DNA from 2 places in the Paenibacillus barengoltzii G22 genome. Region 2 is predicted to be linked to the other one. Evidence: riboswitches for the same ligand, from Rfam matches in the RefSeq annotation. Region 2 holds a riboswitch; the other holds the start of a gene.
What was found. Region 2 has a riboswitch for cyclic di-AMP ahead of C812_RS12655 (KamA family radical SAM protein). Riboswitches for the same ligand answer to the same signal wherever they lie in the genome.
Positions count from the first base shown of each region.

Region 1: linked by a shared signal. The riboswitch ahead of C812_RS20910 (C40 family peptidase) and the one ahead of C812_RS12655 (KamA family radical SAM protein) in region 2 are both predicted to bind cyclic di-AMP.

Region 1 is NZ_KE159656.1:39,885-43,300, forward strand. Features, by position in the region: gene C812_RS20900 (M1 family metallopeptidase) at 1-550, shown strand, start outside; gene C812_RS20905 (hypothetical protein) at 585-1,415, shown strand; cyclic di-AMP (ydaO/yuaA leader) riboswitch at 1,636-1,772, shown strand; gene C812_RS20910 (C40 family peptidase) at 1,777-2,268, shown strand; gene C812_RS20915 (C40 family peptidase) at 2,922-3,413, shown strand.
Region 2 is NZ_KE159653.1:935,323-938,738, forward strand. Features, by position in the region: gene C812_RS12650 (methyl-accepting chemotaxis protein) at 1-642, shown strand, start outside; gene C812_RS12655 (KamA family radical SAM protein) at 714-1,895, opposite strand; cyclic di-AMP (ydaO/yuaA leader) riboswitch at 2,057-2,199, opposite strand; gene C812_RS12660 (cobyric acid synthase) at 2,223-3,416, opposite strand, start outside.

The DNA.
Region 1 (3,416 bases), on a different contig from region 2:
ATTAATCCTGCTGGATATCGAGCGGCAGGTCGGCAGCAAGACGATGAGGCGGATTCTGAGCACATACAGCCAGAAATATCGGTTTAAGCACCCAACGACCGCTGATTTCCAACGGGTAGTTGAGCAAGTGACCGGCCGCAGTTGGAAAGCGTATTTTCAACAATACGTCTATGATGGGAAAATGGCGGATTTTGCAGTAGACAACATTCAAATCACTCCAATCAACCAGGAAAGCGGTCAGATATACGAGTCGAAAGTGGTCTTTACCCGCAAAGGGGCAACCCATCCGAAGGTTCCGCTGCTGTTCACCTTCACCGATGGGCACACCGTACGCAAGCAATGGAACGGGGAAGATTCTCGCCTCGAGATCAAGCTGCAATATAAAGCACCGCTGGCATGGGTTCAGATCGACCCGGACTACACCTTAACGGTGGAGAACCTTCACATCAACAACTATCTGAAAGCAGAAGTCCCTGAAACCACGTTGTCTCGCTCCAATATGAGCGTCACCAAGCTGCTTGAAGCGATCCTTGGAGGACTTCTGTGGTAACCCTAGGTCCATACTTCTATAAGGAGGGAAAGAAATGAGTTTCGTTCGTTTAGGGTGGACTGCCCTGAAAAGCCAATTTCCCTCGGTCATCATCTTGTTCCTGTACCAGCTGCTGTGGGGATTGTTCTTGTACCGGTTGGTCGATACTGCCGTAACGGCGCTGCTGCAAAGATATCCTGACCCGCCGCCCACGGCGCTATCGAAACTCCTGTTCTTGCTTGAGGGACAGATGAATTTATGGAGCAATCCCGAGGTTCGGTTGTATTGCTGGCTGCTGGCAGGGATGATCGTCCTGCGCATGATCTTGACTCCGTTGATCCAGGCGGGAATCTTCTACGGCTTCACACCGGCGGAAAATCGCAACCCCGGCTTCCCCCTGTTCCGAGGAATGAAGGAATTTGGTAAACCGGTAATTTTGTTCTACGCGATGGAGCTCGTGCTTACCTTGTTGCCCGCCTTCTGGATTGTGCCGAGACTACTGTCGCTTTGGCCGGGGTTGACCGGGATGGAACTTCCGATGGCAACCTGGCTCGCTGGGCTTGGGCTGATCCTGGGCTGGTTCATTTACGGTTGGTTTATCCGGCAATGCCTGTTGTTTGTCCAGTTCGGCTACCTGTTTAAAGCCGGAGTTTGGAATTCCCTGCTGGCTTGCTTCCGAACCTTGTTGCAGGGCGTCTCCATCTCGCTAATTCTCGGGGCTTTTGGCCTGATCCTCTTCCTTCTGTTCGGCACCGCATCTTGGATTTGGACGGGGATGCTGGCCCTCATCCTGCAGCAGGCTTATCCTCTCTTTCGCTGCACATTTAAAGTCTGGAAGATCGCCTCTCAATTTCATCTTTGGCAGTCCAAGGCACAAAAAAGTTAAAATTTTTTAACTCCTTAAAACCCCTGTAACATCAAGGCCTTCGCCGTTCGGCGAAGGCCTTTCCTCCTATTTCCCCTCTTAATCTTGTGAATTAGGCATTGCCAAAAGATACCTACCTTTGTTACAATAACAGCAACGCAATTTCAGTAACAGTTTTGTAATTATTTTTGTCATCTTTGGCAGGAGATTCGTGCCGGATGTCAAATTAGAAATGACAGGTGTGAAAAACAAGCCGAATTCCCTTCACCAGGGAAACGGGGGAACCACTTTGGGTGAATTGATCTCGTTTGTGAGGGATCATAGGGAACCTTCAACCGAATCCTTAAGCTAACCTCGTAGGCATTGGAAGGAGCATAACTTCTTGAAGAAGCGTTTGACGGTAGCAGCAGTAAGTTTTGCCATGCTTTTCACCATTGGAACTGGCAGCGTTTTCGCCGATTCCAAACTGGACAATGTCATCGACGGCGCGCTTGGAAGCAGCTACGTTGCAGGCGGAACCACAACCTCCGGATTCGACTGTTCTGGATTTACGATGTACGTCTTCTCGAAGATCGGCATCAAGCTGCCTCATCAATCCGCATCCCAATACAAAATGGGTACGGCGGTTGACAAGAGCGAACTGATCGAAGGCGATTTGGTCTTCTTTAATACTTCCGGCAAAGGCGTTTCTCATGTCGGCATCTACGTCGGCGACGGCAAATTTGCTCATGCCTCCTCCTCCAAAGGTGTAGTCATCAGCAAATTAAGCGAGAAGTACTACGTCGAGCGTTACGTTGGCGCAAAACGCATCATGAGCAACGACAAGTATGAAGATGTAACCGGTGAAATTGCTGATCACGATGATGTTCAATAAGAACTCGCTACGAAGCCCGTGGGGATGTTGATTACAACGTCTCTGCGGGTTTTTTCCTTGGATCCCCTTTCTTTCTCCTACTCTTTTCTTTAGCCCTAGTCTCTTAGGAACCATTACCCACGAATCCCTTCGCGAACACAGGCCAATAGAAGCGTTTTTTTCGACAAACTTGTCATCTCTGGACGGCTTTGGTAAAATGAAGAACGTAAATGGTAACAACTTTGTAATTATTGTTGTAACTATTTCTATGCAAGATCTTGGGTGCCATCTACAATGAAACTGCCGAATTCCCACGCACCCGGGAAGCGGGGGACCCACCAAAGGGTGAATTGATTTCGCTATAAAAGGTAACAGTCTCATCCTTCATGATCCGAAGATGACTTTTTAACTTGCCATTTCAATCAAGGTTAAAAAGTTAGGTTTGGAGCACCGAGAAGGTTGAATGAAGCTTAGGGACTGAGCAGCGCAGCGTAGCTGGAAGCTACGTGAGCAGCGGAAGGCCCGGCTGAGTTCAAGATTCGACGCCGAATCTCCATCCTGAGTTACTTCGTGATCCGAAGATGACTTTTTAACTTACCGCTATAGCAGATCATAGGGAACCTTCAACCGAATCCATAAGCTAACCTCGTAGGCCTTGGAAGGAGTAAGACATCTTGAGAAAGACTTTGACAGCAGCGGTAACGAGTTTAGCCCTCCTATTCACCTTGGGGGCAGGTAGCGCCTTTGCCGACTCCGCAAAAGCCGAGACAACGACGCTATCTAGTATCGTCGATTCCGTGTACGGGACGCCTTATAAATTTGGCGGCACCACGACAGCGGGATTTGATTGCTCTGGATTTACCCGGTACGTCTTCAGCAAGATGGGTATCAAGTTAGCACGTGTGTCTGCCGCTCAGTATAAGCAAGGCACACCGGTACCGAAGAGCGAGCTTCAAGCTGGGGATCTCATCTTCTTCAAGACGACGGGGACGGGCAAAGTATCCCATGTTGGTGTTTACGTCGGCGACGGTGAATTCGCCCATGCATCCTCATCCAAGGGCATCCGGATCGACAAGCTAAGTAACAGTTATTACCAGAACCGCTACGTTGGCGCGAAGCGTGTTCTCAGTAAGTACGGTTATTCCGTCTACGCTGCGGAATCGTAATCC
Region 2 (3,416 bases):
GCGGTTACGCAAATGCAGCATGTCGAAGATGCGGCTAATCGAACGCTGGAGCATATCCGTACGCTGAACGATCGCTCCGAGTCCATTTCGAACGTAGTAGTAACCATTACAGAAATTACGAAGCAAATTAATATTTTGGCGCTGAACGCGGCGATTGAAGCTGCACGTGCCGGCGAACACGGCAAAGGCTTTGCTGTCGTGGCCGAGGAAGTTCGTAAGCTGGCTGAGCAGTCCCGCCAAGCGATGGAGGAAATCGGAGAGAACCTGCTCAGTATCCGAGAAGAATCGGAAAATTCGGTCAACGCCATGCAACGGGCCAGCGAGGAGATCGTCTCCGGAACCGAACGGGTAAAGCAAGCGGGGCAAGCGTTTGAACAATTAACGAAGCTGATTCAGAACGTGAACTTGACGATTCAATCGGTTTCAGCCTCCACCCAAGAGGTATCTGCCGGTACCGAGGAAGTCACCGCATCGGTAGAGGAATCGGCCAATATTACCGCCAAATCGCTGGAGAACATGGAGCAAATCAGCAGCTACTCGCAGCAACAGCTGGACGAAATGGAAGCGCACGCGCGTACAGTTCGCTCACTGTATGAGCAGGCGTTGTCGTTGCAAGAATCGATTGCAAAATTCCGGATCTGACTCTAAAAATAAACGTACCCTTCACGTTCCCCTGATCGGAGAAACGGAAAGGGTACGTTTTATTTTATCCCTTAAATCGTCACTGGGCTTGCAGAAGCCGCATCTTCCGTGGTCTGATCCGATTGCGTATCCGCCTTCGAATCCAGCCTCTTTTCCGGCTTCTTCCAGTATGCTTCACTGCCTGGCAAATCGTCAAACCAGGTCGCATCATCCGGGCAAGGCAAAATCATAAACTTGCCGTATTCACCGTCCCGGGACTGATGATACTTGAGATAGGCCTGCCCGTTTTCGATAGCCAGGATTTCGATTTTTCCTGAAGAATGACTCATCGATAATCGCACGCGCTTTCCAAGCCCTGAAGTACGGGCTTTCGCTTCCTCTACTAGCTCATACGCTCGTTTCAACGGGATGACAAAGTCAGCATTTCCGGCTACGGGACGATTGATAAAGAAATAGTACGGAGTGACGCCAGCCCAAGATAAGCGATCTAGCAATTCACCAAGTACGGCCGCATCATCGTTGATGCCTTTGAGAATCGGCGTTTGATTGACCACGATAGCCCCGGCGTCGTGCAGCGCCTGGAACCCTCTTTTGGCCTCAGGGGTAATTTCGCGCGGATGATTGATATGCGCCATAACATAAATCCGTTGATCAACAGTGGAGAACTCCCGAATTAGATCCAGCAACTCCGGATCTTCATAAATACGCATTGGATTAAACACAGGAATTTTGGAACCGAGGCGGATGATTTTTACATGTTCAATAGCTCTTAGCTTCTCGAGAATCGAACGCAGCTTTCTGGTCGCTAAAATCAAGCTGTCACCGCCGGTTAACAGGACGTTATTAATCTCCGGATGCTGTGCGATGTACTCAATGCCAGGTGTGACATCCGCCATCGCTTCCTTCACATCGTTGCGGAATAACCGTTTACGGAAGCAGTACCGGCAATAGGAGCCGCAAACCTCGGACACAATCAGCAGCGCGGTCGTTCGATATTTGTGCTGGCAGCCAGGCACCACATAGTTCGCCGCTTCGTCAGAAGCGTCCCAGCGCCCATATTCCTTCAGTTCTCCCGTATTGGGGATCACCAACTTGCGGATCGGGTCCTCCGGATCATTCCAGTCGATCAAACTCAAATAGTAGTCGTTCACTCGAAAAACGAATTTGTCGGTAATCGGTTTCAACTCCTGACGCTCCTGCTCGGACAACTGGCTCACCTTGGCAATATCGGTGATGTACTTCGGACTAGCCATAGATCCTCTCCTCCTTTATTAGTACGATGCGTAAAGAAGAAGCTCGAAACTTGCAGTGAATGCGAGTACTCCGCCGAATGCTCGGGTCAAAGGTCTTGCAGAACGCAAAAAGACCCCGCTTCAAAGAACAGGGTCATTAGTTGATGACTGAAATAATATTAAAATGACCCATCCACTGCAAACGAGGTTAGCTGACGGGCTCGGGAAAGATGGTTCCCTACGTTAAACCTGAAACGATTCGCCCCAAAAGATTGGTTCCCCCGCTTTTCGACTTTACCCATCGAAAATTAAGCGTACTTTTATCCTACCTTATCCTTACCCAATTTGTCAAAGCTTACCTTGGATCCCAGCAATGTCGTAAATGAGATCCATGCGCAGATGCCTGCGAACCTGCTCCGCTAACCGATCGAAGGCTTCCTCCTTCCGTGAGGAAGAAACAAAGGTAACGTTCAAAGGTTCCAGCCCTTTGGTCATCCGCAGTCCATCCAGCCATGAACGCCGCCAAGCATCATTATGGAACACCCCATGCAGATACGTTCCAAACACCCTGCCATCAGCGCGGGCTGCACCTTCCGGATGCGTCTGCGCTTCAAGCTGATCCCCCCCCTCAGCGACTCGAAGTAGAAATAATGGTTGAGTGTCCCGCAACTGCTGAGTTGATCCGGCATGAATCTCATAGCCTGAGATCGGCAGCTCCTGGTTCTGAGGATGCAATGCGATCGGATGGTCTTCGCACGTATATCCGTGCACGCGCACCGTTTTTTTACCTGGGAGGAAGGTTGTAGCCAAGGGGAGCAGACCCAAGCCCAATGCCGACCTCGGTTCATTGGACTCCACGCCTTCAGGGTCATGCAGTTGTTCGCCCAGCATTTGATATCCGCCGCAAATTCCGACCAGCTGGGTGTGCGTCCCCTTTTCGATCAGGTTGCAAACTGCCTCCGCCAGCCCTTGCCTGCGCAAAAATTCCAGATCGCTGATCGTATCCTTTGTCCCCGGCAAGATCACCACATCGGGATGTCCAAGTTCTAACAGCTTGCTTACATAACGTAACGATACGTCCGGTTCGGCTGCCAACGGGTCAAAATCCGTGAAGTTAGAAATATGCGGATAACGGATGACGGCGATATCCAGTTCCTTCGTTGCAGATGGCTCTGAACGAGCTGGATAGGTATCCAGGACTACGGAATCCTCCGCTTCGATCTCCAGATCATTTAGGTAGGGTAGAACTCCAAGTACGGGGATTCCGGTCCGCTGCTCCAGCCAATCCAGGCCAGGCTGCAACAGAGACAGATCGCCGCGAAACTTATTGATAATGAACCCTTTTACGCGGGCGCGTTCGTGCGGTTCAAGCAGCTCCAGGGTACCAACAAGAAAGGCAAATACCCCGCCGCGGTCGATATCCCCCACCAAAATCACGGGAGCATCCGCCCATGCAGCCAAGTTCATGTTAACGATATCCCGTTGCTTCAGGTTGATCTCCGCCGGGCTCCCAGCCCCCTCGATCACCACAATGCCATGCCT